2 regions of the Aquipuribacter nitratireducens genome follow, and region 1 is predicted to be linked to the other one. Evidence: predicted binding sites of a transcription regulator. Region 1 holds the regulator's gene; the other holds the start of a gene.
The links. Region 1 encodes HspR, which represses chaperone genes until heat shock. Its sites were predicted from a motif close to AAGTTGAGTCNNNNNGACTCAACTT; they were not measured.

Region 1 (6,997 bases):
CGGCGCGCCGCCGCAGCGCGTCGGCGTCGGCCCCGACGGCCGCGAGGAGCGCAGAGGGCACCCCGGCACGGTCGGCGAGGAGGGCCTGGAGCAGGTGTGCCGGCTCGACGAAGGGGTTGCCCTCCGTCGTGGCGCGGTGGGCGGCCGCGGAGAGCGCCTCCTGGCTGCGGGTGGTGAGCTTCGGGTCCAACAGACGTCCTCCTGGTCTTGAGCCGATCGGGCTCAAGTATGGAAGTTGAGCCACGTCGCGTCAACTTCGGTGGGCTGCCGCCGGACGTCCCCACCCATAGGCTCGTCCGACATGGCGAGCAGGCAGTCCACCCGCGAGTCCGACGGCACGACGAGCGCCGCAGGCGACGGCAGCGGCACGCACGAGGACTTCGAGTCGCGCGCGTGGCTCACCGACATGGACGGCGTCCTGGTGCGCGAGGGGGAGATGGTCCCTGGCGCCGACCGGTTCCTCGCCGCGCTGCGCGAGGCAGGCCGACCGTTCCTCGTCCTGACGAACAACTCGATCTGGACCGCGCGCGACCTCGCGAACCGGCTCCAGGGCAGCGGCGTCGACGTCCGCGAGGAGGAGATCTGGACCTCCGCGCTCGCGACGGCGACGTTCCTGCGCGACCAGGCCGAGGGGGCGTCGGTCTACGTCGTCGGCGAGACCGGCCTGACGTCGGCGCTGCACGAGAGCGGGTTCGTCATCACCGACACCGACCCGGACTACGTCGTGCTCGGCGAGACCCGCACGTACTCGTTCGAGGCGATCACCAAGGCGATCCGTCACATCACGAACGGCGCCCGCTTCATCGCCACGAACCCCGACCCGACGGGCCCCTCCCCCGAGGGACCGCTGCCCGCGTGCGGAGCCGTCGCCGAGCTCATCGCGACGGCGACGGAGCGCCGCCCGTACGTCATCGGCAAGCCGAACCCCGTGATGTTCCGCTACGCCATGAACCTCATCGGGGCGCACTCGGAGACCACGACGATGGTCGGCGACCGGATGGACACCGACGTCGTCGCCGGCATGGAGGCGGGCCTCCGCACCGTCCTCGTGCTGTCCGGGTCCACCCACGAGAAGGAGCTCGGCCGCTACCCGTACCGGCCCACGCTCGTGCGGGAGTCCGTCGCCGACCTCGTCGACATCGTGTGAGCCCGGGCCGCGCGCCGGGGTGGCCCGGTCGGCGCGGGGTCACTACGGTCGGGCAGGTCCCGCTGCTCCCGGGCACCGGCGCCCGGGTCCCGACCCGAGGGAGCCCAGATGTCCGCGAGCCTGCCGCTGCTGGCGACGAGCGCCACGACCGGTCCGATCGAGCGGGTGGAGAACGCCATCGACGGCGCCTTCACACCGGTGTCCGACGCCGTCAGCGCCGTCATCTTCGCGCCCGTCACGTTCGGGGAGATCTCGTTCCCGTGGATCGTGTCGTGGCTCATCATCGGCGCGGTCGTCTTCACCATCGGCTACAAGTTCATCCAGATCCGCGGCTTCGCCCACGCGACCGCCCTCGCCCGCGGGAAGTACGACGACCCCACGGCGCCCGGTGAGGTCACGCACTTCCAGGCGCTGACCGCGGCGGTGTCGGGGACCGTCGGCCTCGGCAACATCGCCGGCGTCGCGGTCGCGGTGTCGATCGGCGGGCCGGGCGCGACGTTCTGGATGATCGTCGCCGGCCTGCTCGGCATGGCGACGAAGTTCGTCGAGTGCACGCTCGGGGTGGCCTTCCGCGAGGAGCACCCGGACGGCACGGTGACCGGCGGTCCGTTCCGCTACCTCGCCGTCGCCTTCCGCAAGCTCAAGGTGCCCGGCCTGGCCAAGGTCCTCGTCGCCGTCTACGCGGTCGCGATCCTCGCCTTCGGCCTCGCCGGCGGGAACATGTTCCAGGCCAACCAGACCTTCGCGCAGGCGGAGAACGTCACCGGCGGCGCGGACGGCCCGCTCGGCTCCGGCGGCGCGTCGCTGATCTTCGGTCTGGTGCTCGCGACGCTCGTCGGCGCCGTCATCATCGGCGGCATCCAGTCGATCGCGAAGGTCACGAGCCGGCTGGTCCCCGCGATGGCGATCGTCTACGTGCTCGCGTGCCTCACGGTCCTCGCGTTCAACGCGACCGCGGTGCCGGGGGCGTTCGCCGCGATCGTCGACGGCGCCTTCGACCCCGAGGGGGTCGCGGGAGGGATCATCGGCGTGATGGTCGTCGGCTTCCAGCGCGCGGCCTTCTCCAACGAGGCCGGGCTCGGGTCCGCGGCCATCGCGCACTCGGCGGTCAAGACCCGTCACCCGGTGACCGAGGGCTACGTCGCCCTGCTCGAGCCGTTCATCGACACCGTCATCATCTGCACGATGACGGCCGTCACGATCGTCGTGGCGTCGCCCCAGTCGTGGCTCGACGCGCGGGACGCCTACGCGGCCGGTGAGAGCCCGAGCCCCGACGGCGTCGTCCTCACCTCCGACGCCTTCGCGACCGTCATCCCGTGGTTCCCCGTCGTGCTCGCGATCGCGGTCGCGCTGTTCGCGTTCTCGACCCTCATCACGTGGTCGTACTACACGCTGAAGGCGTGGACGACGCTGTTCGGCCGCACGCCCGGCAGCGAGCTCACCTTCAAGCTCCTCTACTGCGTCTTCACCGTCATCGGCACGGTGCTGACGTTCTCCGCGGTGCTGAGCTTCGCCGACGCGATGCTCTTCATCTGCGCGCTCGTCAACATCCTCGGGCTCTACCTGCTGTTCCCCGAGGTGCGGCAGATGCTGCGCGACTACACCGCGGCGCGTCGGGCGGGCGAGATCGTTCCGATCGCGGAGCGCGAGCCCACCGCCTGACCGCCCACGTCGGCAAGAACGCAGACCTACGCGCCAACCGTCGACACAAACGCAGACCTACGCGCCAACCGTCGACACAAACGCAGACCTACGCGCCAGAAGTCGGCAAAAACGCAGACAGACGGCGGGGCGGGTCAGGCGCGGGACTGCGGGCGCCAGACCACGAGCGCCGTCGACACCTCGCGGCGGCGGGGGCGGCGGCCGGGCGGCATCGCGACGATGTCCCCGGCGGCCCCGGCGGCGAACACCCGGTCGGCGGCCTCGCGGGTGCGGCGCAGGTCGTCGCGCGCGGCGGCCAGCTCGTCCTTCAGCCGGCGGACCTCCGCCTCGAGCTCGAGGATGCGGCGGATACCGGCGAGGTTGACGCCCTCCTGCTGCGACAGGCGCTGGACCTCGCGGAGGCGCTCGACGTCGTCGTCGGTGTAGCGCCGGCCGCCGCCGCGGGTGCGGGTCGGGGTGACGAGCCCCTCGCGGTCGTACTGGCGCAGCGTCTGCGGGTGCATGCCGGCGAGGTCGGCCGCGACGGAGATGACGTAGGCCCGGCGGACGGTCCTCGCCTCGCTCACGACGCCACCTCCTGGCGCAGGGACTCCGCCGCGGCGAGCAGGTCGGCGCGCGGGTCCGCGCCCTCGTCGGCCCGGCGCAGCGTCTCGACCGCCGCACGCGCCTCGCCGCTCAGCTTCTGCGGCACGACGACGGTGACGGTCGCGAGCAGGTCGGTGGGAGCGCCCTTGACGGCGGGGCCGCGGCCCTTGAGCCGGAACGTCCGCCCGGACGGGGTGCCGGCGGGCACCTTGAGCCGGGCGACGCCCTCGAGCGTCGGGACCTGCACGGTCGCCCCGAGGGCGGCCTCGGCGAAGGTGACAGGCACGTTCACGCGCAGGGCGGCACCGTCCCAGGAGAAGACCTCGTGCGACTCGACGCGGACCGTCACGAGCAGGTCGCCCCGGCCCGCCGACCCGGTGGCGCCCTTGCCGCGCACGCGGACCTTCTGCCCGTCCTTCACCCCGGCGGGCAGGCGGACGTGGACGGTGCGCGGACCGGCGCCGGGGTCGGCGACCTGGACGTCGACCTCGGCCCCGAGCAGGGCGCGCGCGAGCGTCACCCGGGCGGTGGCCGTGAGGTCGGCGCCCTTGACGGGGCCGCGGGTGGCACCGGGGAAGCCGCCGGTCGGCCCGCCGCCGGGCGCGCCCCCGAACCCGGCCTGCCCGCCGAGGAGGTCGGCGAGGAGGTCGTCGAACTCCTGCGAGCCCTGGCTGCTGCGGCGGCCGCTCGTGCGGGTGCCGTAGCCGCCGCGGGGCGCCCCGCCGAACATGCCGCCGAACAGGTCCTCGAAGCCGGCGCCGCCGGGGCCCGCCCCGCTCCCCGCGGTGAAGCGGGCACCGGAGCGCATCGCCCGCACGGCGTCGTACTGCTGGCGCTTCTCGGGGTCGGACAGGACCGAGTACGCCTCGCCGATGTCCTTGAACCGCTGCTCCGCGGCGGCGTCACCGGCGTTGGCGTCCGGGTGGTGCTTGCGGGCGAGCGCGCGGTACGCCTTCTTCACCGCGGCGGCGTCGGCGTCCTTGGGCACGCCGAGGACCGCGTAGAAGTCCTTCTCCAGCCAGTCCTGTCCCGTCATGGTGCGGACCAGGGTGCAACCCTGAGTCGGGTCGTGTCAAGTTTGGCTCAGCCGTCGACGGCCGAGGCGGTGCGAGCCGCCTCCCTGAGCGCCGCCAGGTACGCCATCGACACCTCGAACGGCGTGTACCCGTTCGACATGACGACGGCGGGCGCGCCGCGCTCGTGCCCGACGACCGCGCGCAGCGCGGAGCCCACCGGACCCTCGCCGTGGAGGACGGCGGCCTGGACGGCCTCGTCGACGCCGCTGGAGCGCAGCGTCTCGGCGGGGTCGCTGCCGAGCACCTCGGAGACCGCCGACAGCAGCCCCGCCGTGTAGGCGACGTCGCGGTGCTCCGGCTCGAGCCGGCCGCACGCGCCCGCACGGGCGAGCATCGTGACGACGTGCTCGCGGGGGACCTTGCGCGACCCGCCGAGCACCATGAGCACGACCCACGCGCTGAGGATGCGGGGCCCGAGCAGGACGACGGCCTGCAGGACCGAGCGGACGGGGCGCCCGACACCGGCGGGGCTGCTCGCCGTCCGCAGCACCCGCAGGGCCAGGCCCGGGTCGGAGGACACGAGCGCCTCGACCTCGGACGCCTCCGCCTCCGCGGCCAGCGCGGCGAGGAGCCGGACGCACGCGACCTCGGACGGCGTGAGCGTCGACGTCGCGACGGTGCGGGGACGGTCGAGGAAGAAGCCCTGGACCAGGTCGGCGCCGGCCGCGGCCGCGAGCTCGAGGTCGAGCTCGGTCTCGACCCGCTCGACGAGGACCTGCGCGTGCGGTGCCACGGCTCGGGCCTGTTCGACGACCTGGTGGAGGGCGGCCTGGCCGAGGCGGGACAGGTCGATCTTCACGACGTCGGCGACCCGCAGGAGCGGCTCGCGGCGGGCGTCGCCGTCCCAGTCGTCGATCGCGACCCGGTAGCCCTGGGCGCGCAGCCGCTCGACGCCCTCGAGGACCTCGGCGTCGACACCCACGTGCTCGAGGACCTCGACGACGACCCGGTCCGGCACGTCGGGCAGCGGGACGTCGCCGACCACGTAGCCGCGCGGCGCGTTGACGTAGAGGGGCAGCCGGCCCGAGATGTCGTCGACCCCGAAGTCGCCGAAGACGGCGCTCAGCACCTGGGCCGTCGCCGCCTCGTGGTCCTGCTCGTCCTGCAGCGACTCGATGGGGAGCTGCCGGAACAGCAGCTCGTAGCCGACCAGCCCACCGGCGATCCCGCCGACGAGCTCATGGATGCCCTGACGGCCCACGAGGACCGTGTGGAGGCTGCTGGTGCTCACCGTCACACGGTCCTCGTTCGGCACCGCCCGTGCCCGACTTGACCCTCAGGCGGGGGTCGCCACCGCCACACGGGCGGGGCGCAGGACACGTTCACCCGTTCGGTAGCCCCGCTGGAGCACCTGGGTGCACGTCGGCACGTCTACCTCGGTCTGCCCGTCCTGCAGCAGCGCCTCGTGGAGCGAGGGGTCGAACGGCTCGCCGGCCTCCCCGAACGCCTCGAGACCGAGCCGCTGCAGCGTGGCGGTCAGCTTGTCCGCCACCGCCGCGAAGGGACCCGTGAGGTCGCCGTGCTGCCGGGCGCCCTCGACGTCGTCGAGGACGGGCAGGAGCGCGGCGAGGACGGCGGCGCGCGCCTCCTGCCCCGCCTGCTCCCGGTCGCGCTCGACGCGCCGGCGGTAGTTGACGAAGTCCGCCCGCTCCCGCTGGAGGTCCTGCAACCGCGCGTCGGCGAGGGCGAGCGCCTCACCGAGCGGGTCCGACCCCTCCCCGGCCGGCCGCTCCGGGCCGTCGACCGGCGGCAGCCCGCCCTCGGCCCGGGCCGCCGCCTCGTCGGCGGCGGCCACGGACTCGTCGGGTCCCGGGTGGTCGGTCCCTACGGCCTCCTGCTGGTCGACGGCCTCCGCCGCCGCGGCGAGGTCGTCGCCGGCGGGTGCGGGGACGTCGCTGCCGGGCTGGCTCACGCTGTCCTCGGGCTGACCGGTCACTTGCTCTCGTCCTCGTCGACGACCTCCGCGTCGACGACGTCCTCGTCGGACCCCGCACCGGCGTCACCGGGGGTGTCGCCGGCCGCGCCCTGCGCCCCCTCACCCGAGGCGGCCGTGGCCGCGTACATCGCCGCGCCGAGCGCCTGGCTCGTGCTCGACACCTTCTCCACCTTCGCCTTGAGGTCGTCGACGGGGGTGGCGGGGTCCTCGAGCGCCTTCTTGAGGTCGGCGAGGGCCGTGTCGACCTCCGCCTTCTCCGACTCGGGGAGCGTGTCGGCGTTGTCGGCGAGGAACTTCTCCGTCTGGAAGACGAGCCCCTCGGCCTGGTTGCGGGTCTCGGCCTCCTCGCGGCGCTTGCGGTCCTCCTCCGCGTGCTCCTCGGCCTCGCGCACCATGCGGTCGATCTCGTCCTTCGGCAGCGCCGAGCCGCCGGAGATCGTCATGGACTGCTCCTTGCCCGTGCCGCGGTCCTTCGCGTTGACGTGGACGATGCCGTTGGCGTCGATGTCGAAGGTGACCTCGATCTGCGGCACGCCCCGCGGGGCCGGCGCGATGCCGGTGAGCTCGAAGGTGCCCAGCGGCTTGTTGTGC
Region 2 (6,997 bases), on a different contig from region 1:
GACCGCCGGGCCGCCGCCGGGGCGCACCTCGCCGCTCTCGACACGGGACTGCGTCGCCTCGCCGAGGCCACCGGCCGGCGGGTGCGCGTCGGGTTCGAGCCCGAGCCGGGCTGCGTGTGGGAGGTGCTCGACGACGCGCTCCACCCCACGCGCGGGCTCGGCGCGCTCCTCGCCGAGCACGGCGTCGCGCCCGCCGCCGACGGCGCGCTCGGGGTGTGCCTCGACACGTGCCACTCCGCCGTCGGGTTCGACGACCTCACGGACGCGGCGGCGCGCCTCGCCCGCGCCGACGTCGGCGTGGTCAAGCTACAGGCGTCCGCGGCGGTGCACGTGGAGCGGCCCGCGGACCCCGCCGGTCGCGCGGCCGTCGCCGCCTTCGACGAGGCCCGCTTCCTCCACCAGGTCCGCGAGCTCGCCGCCGACGGCACGATGGACGCCGTCGACGACGTGCCCGACGCCCTGCGGTGCCTGCCGGGGGAGGGGCTGTGGCGCTGCCACGTCCACGCTCCCCTCCACGCTCGCTGGGACGGACCCGCCCGCCCCCTCACGGGACCGCTCGAGACGGCCCTCGACACCCTCGTCGTCGGCTCCGCTCCGCCCGTCCGCGTCGACGTCGTCGAGGTCGAGACCTACACGTGGTCGGTGCTGCCCGCCGAGCACCGCGTCGCCGCCGGCGGCACCCGCCTCGCGGACGGCGTGGCCGCCGAGCTCGCGTGGGTCCGTGACCGGCTCACCTGCCCTACCGCGACGGAGGTCGCATGACTCCCACCCCCGTGCTCCTGCTCGACGTCGTCGGCCTCACCCCGCGGGCGCTCACCGACATGCCGCGCCTGCGGCAGGTCGCCGACGCGGGGTTCTCGGCCCCGCTCGGCACCGTGCTGCCCGCCGTCACGTGCAGCGCGCAGTCGACGTTCCTCACGGGTCTGCCGCCGGCGGAGCACGGGGCCGTGGGGAACGGCTGGTACTTCCGCGACCTCGGGGAGGTGCACCTGTGGCGCCAGCACAACCGGCTCGTCGGCGGGGAGAAGGTGTGGGAGACCGCCCGACGGCACGTGCCGGGCTACCGCGCCGTCAACGTGTGCTGGTGGTACGCGATGGGGATGAGCACCGACGTCACGGTGACGCCACGGCCGATCTACCACGCGGACGGCCGCAAGTCGCCGGACTGCTACGTGCGCCCGCCCGCGCTCCACGACGAGCTCGTCGCGGAGCTCGGCGAGTTCCCCCTCTTCACGTACTGGGGGCCCACCGCGTCGATCGAGTCGACCCGCTGGATCGTGGGGGCGACCCGGGGGCTCATGCCGGGCGCCGACCTCACGATGGCCTACGTGCCGCACCTCGACTACGACCTGCAGCGCCACGGGCCCCGGTCCCGGCAGGCGCGCCGCGCGGCCGCCGACCTCGACGCCGCGCTCGCCCCGCTCCTCGACGACGCCCGCGACCAGGGCGTCACGGTCGTCGCGCTGTCGGAGTACGGCATCACCGAGGTGTCCCGGCCCGTCGACGTCAACCGCGTGCTGCGCCGTGAGGGCCTGCTCGAGGTCCACACCCAGGCGGGCATGGAGTACCTGGACCCGTGGACCTCCCGGGCGTTCGCCGTCGCCGACCACCAGGTCGCACACGTCTACGTCCGCGACGCCGACGACGTCGAGCGGGTCGCCGCGCTCCTGCGCGAGGTGCCGGGCGTCGAGCAGGTGCTCGACGGCCCGGGGAAGCGGGCGGCGGGCCTGGACCACGAGCGGGCCGGGGAGCTCGTGCTCGTCGCGGAGCCGGACGCGTGGTTCACGTACTACTACTGGCTCGACGACGCCCGCGCCCCCGACTTCGCTCGGGGCGTCGAGATCCACCGCAAGCCCGGCTACGACCCGGCGGAGCTCTTCTTCGACCCCGCCGACCGGACCGCGAAGGCACGGGCGGGCCTGCAGCTGGTCCGCAAGAAGCTGGGGCTGCGGTACGCGATGGACGTCGTGCCGCTGGACCCGCGGTGGGTCCGGGGCAGCCACGGTCGCCTGCCGGACGCGACCGGTGGAGCCGACGACGCGCCGCTCCTGCTGTGCAGCGACCCGGCGCTGGCCCGGGAGCGGGTCGAGGCGACCGAGGTGCGCGACCTCGTCCTCGCGGCAGGCGGCCTCCCGCCGGTCGGCGGCGGTTCGACCGTCAGCCTCGCTGCTGGTCGGACTCCCACGCCGTCAGTGACCGCTCGAGCGCCTTCATGATCTCGAAGACCTGGCTCGGCGGGATCCGGACACGGGACACGACCCGCGCGGTGGTCCCGTCCGGGCCGGGCGGGGCGAGGAGCGCGGCGAAGTCGAGGGTGAAGATGTCCTTGCCGTGCCACACCCGCACGAAGTCGGCGTAGTGCCCGCCGGCGAGCTCGTCCGGCAGCGTCACGCGGATCTGGGGCACGCTCGGCTGGTCGCTCATGCGACGTCCCGCGCCGGGGTGTCGTCGGTACGGCCGCCGGTGTCGAGCTCGGCGGCCATGACGGCCGCCCCGATGATGCCTGCCTCGTTGCGCAGCTCCGCCGGCACGAGCGGCGTGCGCAGCTCCAGCAGCGGCAGGAACTTGTCGTGCTTCTTGCTCACCCCGCCGCCGACGATGATGAGGTCCGGCTGGAGCAGCAGCTCGAGGAGGGCGTAGTAGCGCTGGAGCCGCCTGGCCCAGTCCTTCCACGACAGGTCCTCGCGCTCGCGGGCGCTGTCGGCCGCGCCCTTCTCGGCGTCCTCGCCGTCGATCTCGAGGTGACCGAACTCGGTGTTCGGCACGAGCCGGCCGTCGACGAACAGGGCGCTGCCGATACCCGTGCCGAGCGTCGTGACGACGATCGTGCCCTCGACGTCGCGGCCCGCGCCGAAGCGCACCTCCGCGAGACCGGCGACGTCGGCGTCGTTGGCGACGACGGCCGGGCGCCCGAGCGCCTCGGTGAGCAGCCGCGCGGCGGGCGCGTCGACCCAGTCGTCGTGGACGTTCGCGGCCGTCCGGGTGACGCCGTGCTGCACGACGGCGGGGAACCCGACGCCGACCGTCGGGCCGGTCGTCGGCTCCGGGCCGGCGGCGAGGACCTGCTGGACCACGGACGCCGCGACCTCGGCGACGTCGCCCGGTCGCGCGCCCTTCGGGGTCTTCTCCCGCACCCGGTCGGCCGCGAGCTCGCCGGCGTCGACGTCGACGACCGCGGCCTTGATGCCGGACCCGCCGATGTCGACGCCGAGCGCGTACCGGCTCACAGCAGGCCTCCCGGGGCGTCGCCGTCGGTCGGGACCGTGAGGATCTCCGGGCCCGACTCCGTGATGAGGACGGTGTGCTCGAACTGGGCGCTCCACGAGCCGTCGACCGTCACCGCCGTCCACCCGTCGTCCCACAGGACGTGCTGGGAGGCACCGAGGGTGAGCATCGGCTCGACGGTGAACGTCATGCCGGGCTCGATGAGCGTGTCGTAGTCGGGGGCGGCGTCGTAGTGCGGCACGACGATCCCGGAGTGGAAGGCCTCGCCGATGCCGTGGCCGGTGAACGCGGCGACGTCGCCGTACCCGAACCGGTCGGCGTACTTCTCGATGACCCGGCCGATGACGTTGAGCCGCCGCCCGGGCAGCGCGGCGCGGATGCCGCGCAGCGTCGCCTCGCGGGTGCGCTCGACGAGCAGCCGCACGTCCTCGCTGACGGCGTCGTCGCCGCCGACGAGGAAGGTCGCGTTGGTGTCGCCGTGGACCGCGATCCCGTTCGTCACGAGGTAGGCGGTGATGTCGACGTTGACGATGTCGCCGGCCGTCAGGGCGGTGTCGTCGGGGATGCCGTGGCAGATGACCTCGTTGACCGACGTGCACAGCGACTTCGGGAACGGCGGGGCGCCGTGGCCCGGGTAGCCGAGGGTCGAGGGGTACGCGCCGCGCGAGACGAGGTACTCGTGGCCGACCTCGTCGAGCTCCTCGGTGGTGACACCGGGCGCGACGGCCCGACCGACGGCCTGCAGCGCGTCGGCCGCCAGCCGGCAGGCCTCGCGCATGGCCGCGACGGTCGCCGCGTCCTTGATCTCACCGCCGGTCCAGCGCGCCGCTCGCGGCCGGTCGACGTACTCGGGGCGTCGGATCTGCGGGGGGACGGGGCGTCGCGCGCTCACCCTGCCCGGCCGCACCGGGGCCCGCTCGGTGCTCGTCGGCATGCGGCGAGTCTAGGCGGGCGGTGCGGCCGGGCAGGTCCTCGCGCTCAGGAGCGCTGCTCGTCGCCGCGCTCGTGGGTGCCTTCGCTGCTCTCGCCGGACACGATCGAGTGCTGCTCCCCGGTGTCACGCGCGCCGGCGAACGACACCTGCACGGTGCGGCCGGGGGCGCGTGTGCCGGCCTCGACCTCGAGGACGCCGTCCTCGAAGCGCGCCGTCACGGAGTCGGCGTCGAGGTTGAGCCCGGTGCGGAACACCCGCCGCACCTGCCCGGTGCTGCGCTCGGCGGCGAGCACCTTGTGGCGGCGCTGGAGCTCGACGGGGGAGCGGAGCGCCTCCACGACGAGCGCGTCACCGGCGACGCGGACGGACAGCGAGTCGCGGTCCACGCCCGGCAGGTCGAAGCGGGCGGTGAGCCGGCCCGAGTCGACGTCGAGCGCGGCGTCGACGGCACCGAAGCCCACCGGTGCACCGCCCATGCCCCGGGTCATGTCCTCGAAGACCCGGTCGATGTCGGTGAAGAAGGAACGGCCGACGGCCATGGCAGACCTCCTGCGGAGAACGAGGTCCCGGCCCCTCCGGGACCACGCAGTGAGGATAGGACTTGAGCGGCTCTCGCTCAAGTCCGACTTGCGTCGGGTCCGCTCAATGTTCTGACCAGCGCTCCGCCTTCCCGACAGGACAGTCGACCTCTGGCCCGGACGTCGGCAGGAACGCAGACTTGGGGGCATGAGCGACGACGGTGAGCGCGAGTTCTGGTTCAACACCCGGACCAAGCAGGTGGAGGAGGGGCGTCAGTCCCACTACACCGACCTCATCGGGCCGTACCCCACGCGCGAGGCCGCCGCTGCCGCACTGGAGACGGCCGCGGCGCGCAACGAGCGGTGGGACGAGGAGGACGAGCGCTGGGAGCGCGGCGGACGCTGAGCCCGCGGGTCCCCGCTCAGGCGTCGAAGGCGTGCTCCGGGCCGGGGAAGACCCCCGACTCGACGTCGGCGGCGTACGCCTCGGCGGCCCCTCGCAGCTGCTCGCGCAGGTCGGCGTAGCGCTTGACGAACCGGTACCGCCGGTCGTCGTTGAGGCCCGCCATGTCCTGCCAGACGAGGACCTGGGCGTCGAGGTCCGGACCGGAGCCGATGCCGATGGTGGGGATGTCGACGGCGTCCTGCACCCGTCGCGCGACGGGGAGCGTCACCATCTCGACGACCATCGAGAACGCCCCGGCGGCGGCGATCGCACGCGCGTCCTCGACGACCTGGTCAGCGGCCTCCCCGCGGCCCGCGACCCGGTAGCCGCCGATGGCGTGCTCCGCCTGCGCGGTGAACCCGATGTGCCCCATGACGGGGATGCCGGCCGTCACGATCGCCTCGACCCGGCCCGCGCGCCGCGCCCCGCCCTCGAGCTTCACGGCGTTGGCGCCCGCCTTCATCAGCCGGACGGCGCTGTCGACGGCCTGGGCGTCGGAGGACTCGAACGAGCCGAAGGGCAGGTCCGCGACGACGAGCGGGCGGTGGGTGGCGCGGGCCACCGCGCCGACGAGCGGCAGCAGCTCCTCCATCGTCACGGGGATGGAGGTGTCGTAGCCGTAGACGACCCCGGCGGCCGAGTCGCCGACCAGCAGCACGGGGATGCCCGCCTCCTCCAGCACGCGTGCCGTCATGGCGTCGTAGGCGGTGAGCATCGCCCAGCGCCGGCCCTCGGCCTTCCACCGCTGCAGGTGGAGGGTGCGCACCTGCCGCGGCTGGTGCGGGGGACGGTCGGCGGCGGGGGCGTCCATGGTCGGCAATGCTGGCAGAGCCTCAGCTGCGCTCCTGCCAGCGGGTCGTGACGGGCAGGCGACGGTCCCGGCCGAACGCCTTCGGGCTGATCTTCGGGCCCGGCGGGTACTGCCGGCGCTTCCACTCGGCGCGGTCGACGAGGCGGACGACGTGGTCGACGACCTCGGCGTCCGCGCCCCGCGCGACGAGGGCCTCGCGCCCGAGGTCGCCGACGACGTAGCCGTCGACGAGCTCGTCGAGCAGCTCGTAGTCCGGCAGGGAGTCGCTGTCGAGCTGTCCCGGCGCGAGCTCGGCCGAGGGCGGCTTCTCGATGCTCGCCTCGGGCACCGGCGGCACCTCGCCCCGGGCGGTCGCCTGCTCGTTCCGCCAGCGCGCGAGCCGCCACACGAGCGTCTTCGGGACGTCCTTGATGGGCGCGAAGCCGCCGACCGCGTCCCCGTAGATCGTGGAGTAGCCCGTGGCGAGCTCGCTCTTGTTGCCGGGGGCGAGCACGAGGTGGCCCTCGGCGTTGCTCAGCGCCATGAGGACGACCCCCCGGACGCGGGACTGCACGTTCTCCTCCGCGAGCCCCGTGAGATCGAGCCCGCCGACGAACGGCTCGACCATGTCGGCGATGGCGACGACCCGGTGCCGGGTGCCCTGGCGGCGGGCGAGCTCGGCGGCGTCGTCGAGGGAGTGCTGCGAGGAGTACCGGCTCGGCAGCGACACCGTGTGGACGGCGTCGGCGCCGAGCGCGTCGACCGCGAGGGTGGCGACGAGGGCGGAGTCGATCCCGCCGGACAGCCCCAGCACGACGGAGCGGAACCCGTTCTTCGTCGCGTACGCCCGCAGGCCGAGGACGAGGGCGCGGTAGACCTCCTCGCACTCCGGCAGGGGTGGTGCGGGCGGGGGGACGAGCGGCCGTGCGTCGCCGGGCCGGGGGTCGCCCGCCCGCAGCGTCACCCGGTCGTAGAGCCGACCGGGCCCGGCCTCGTCGGCGCCCGACGGGAGGTCGAGGTCGAGGACGAGGAGGTGCTCGACGAACTGCGGCGCCCGCGTGACCAGGGTCCCGTCGGCGCCGACG

Region 2: a site for HspR is predicted at 4,758-4,782, ahead of WAB14_RS18040 (Hsp20/alpha crystallin family protein). Genes of this name have one in related genera too.

What each region holds. Positions count from the first base shown of each region.
Region 1 is NZ_JBBEOG010000004.1:159,398-166,394, reverse strand. Features, by position in the region: gene clpB (ATP-dependent chaperone ClpB) at 1-190, opposite strand, end outside; gene WAB14_RS09455 (HAD-IIA family hydrolase) at 407-1,147, shown strand; gene WAB14_RS09450 (alanine/glycine:cation symporter family protein) at 1,256-2,809, shown strand; gene WAB14_RS09445 (heat shock protein transcriptional repressor HspR) at 2,944-3,312, opposite strand; gene WAB14_RS09440 (DnaJ C-terminal domain-containing protein) at 3,372-4,430, opposite strand; gene WAB14_RS09435 (EAL and HDOD domain-containing protein) at 4,478-5,701, opposite strand; gene WAB14_RS09430 (nucleotide exchange factor GrpE) at 5,747-6,406, opposite strand; gene dnaK (molecular chaperone DnaK) at 6,403-6,997, opposite strand, start outside.
Region 2 is NZ_JBBEOG010000017.1:1,070-8,066, reverse strand. Features, by position in the region: gene eboE (metabolite traffic protein EboE) at 1-762, shown strand, start outside; gene WAB14_RS18060 (alkaline phosphatase family protein) at 759-2,216, shown strand; gene WAB14_RS18055 (DUF3467 domain-containing protein) at 2,158-2,424, opposite strand; gene ppgK (polyphosphate--glucose phosphotransferase) at 2,421-3,227, opposite strand; gene map (type I methionyl aminopeptidase) at 3,224-4,159, opposite strand; gene WAB14_RS18040 (Hsp20/alpha crystallin family protein) at 4,204-4,698, opposite strand; gene WAB14_RS18035 (SPOR domain-containing protein) at 4,886-5,083, shown strand; gene panB (3-methyl-2-oxobutanoate hydroxymethyltransferase) at 5,100-5,933, opposite strand; gene WAB14_RS18025 (NAD+ synthase) at 5,956-6,997, opposite strand, start outside.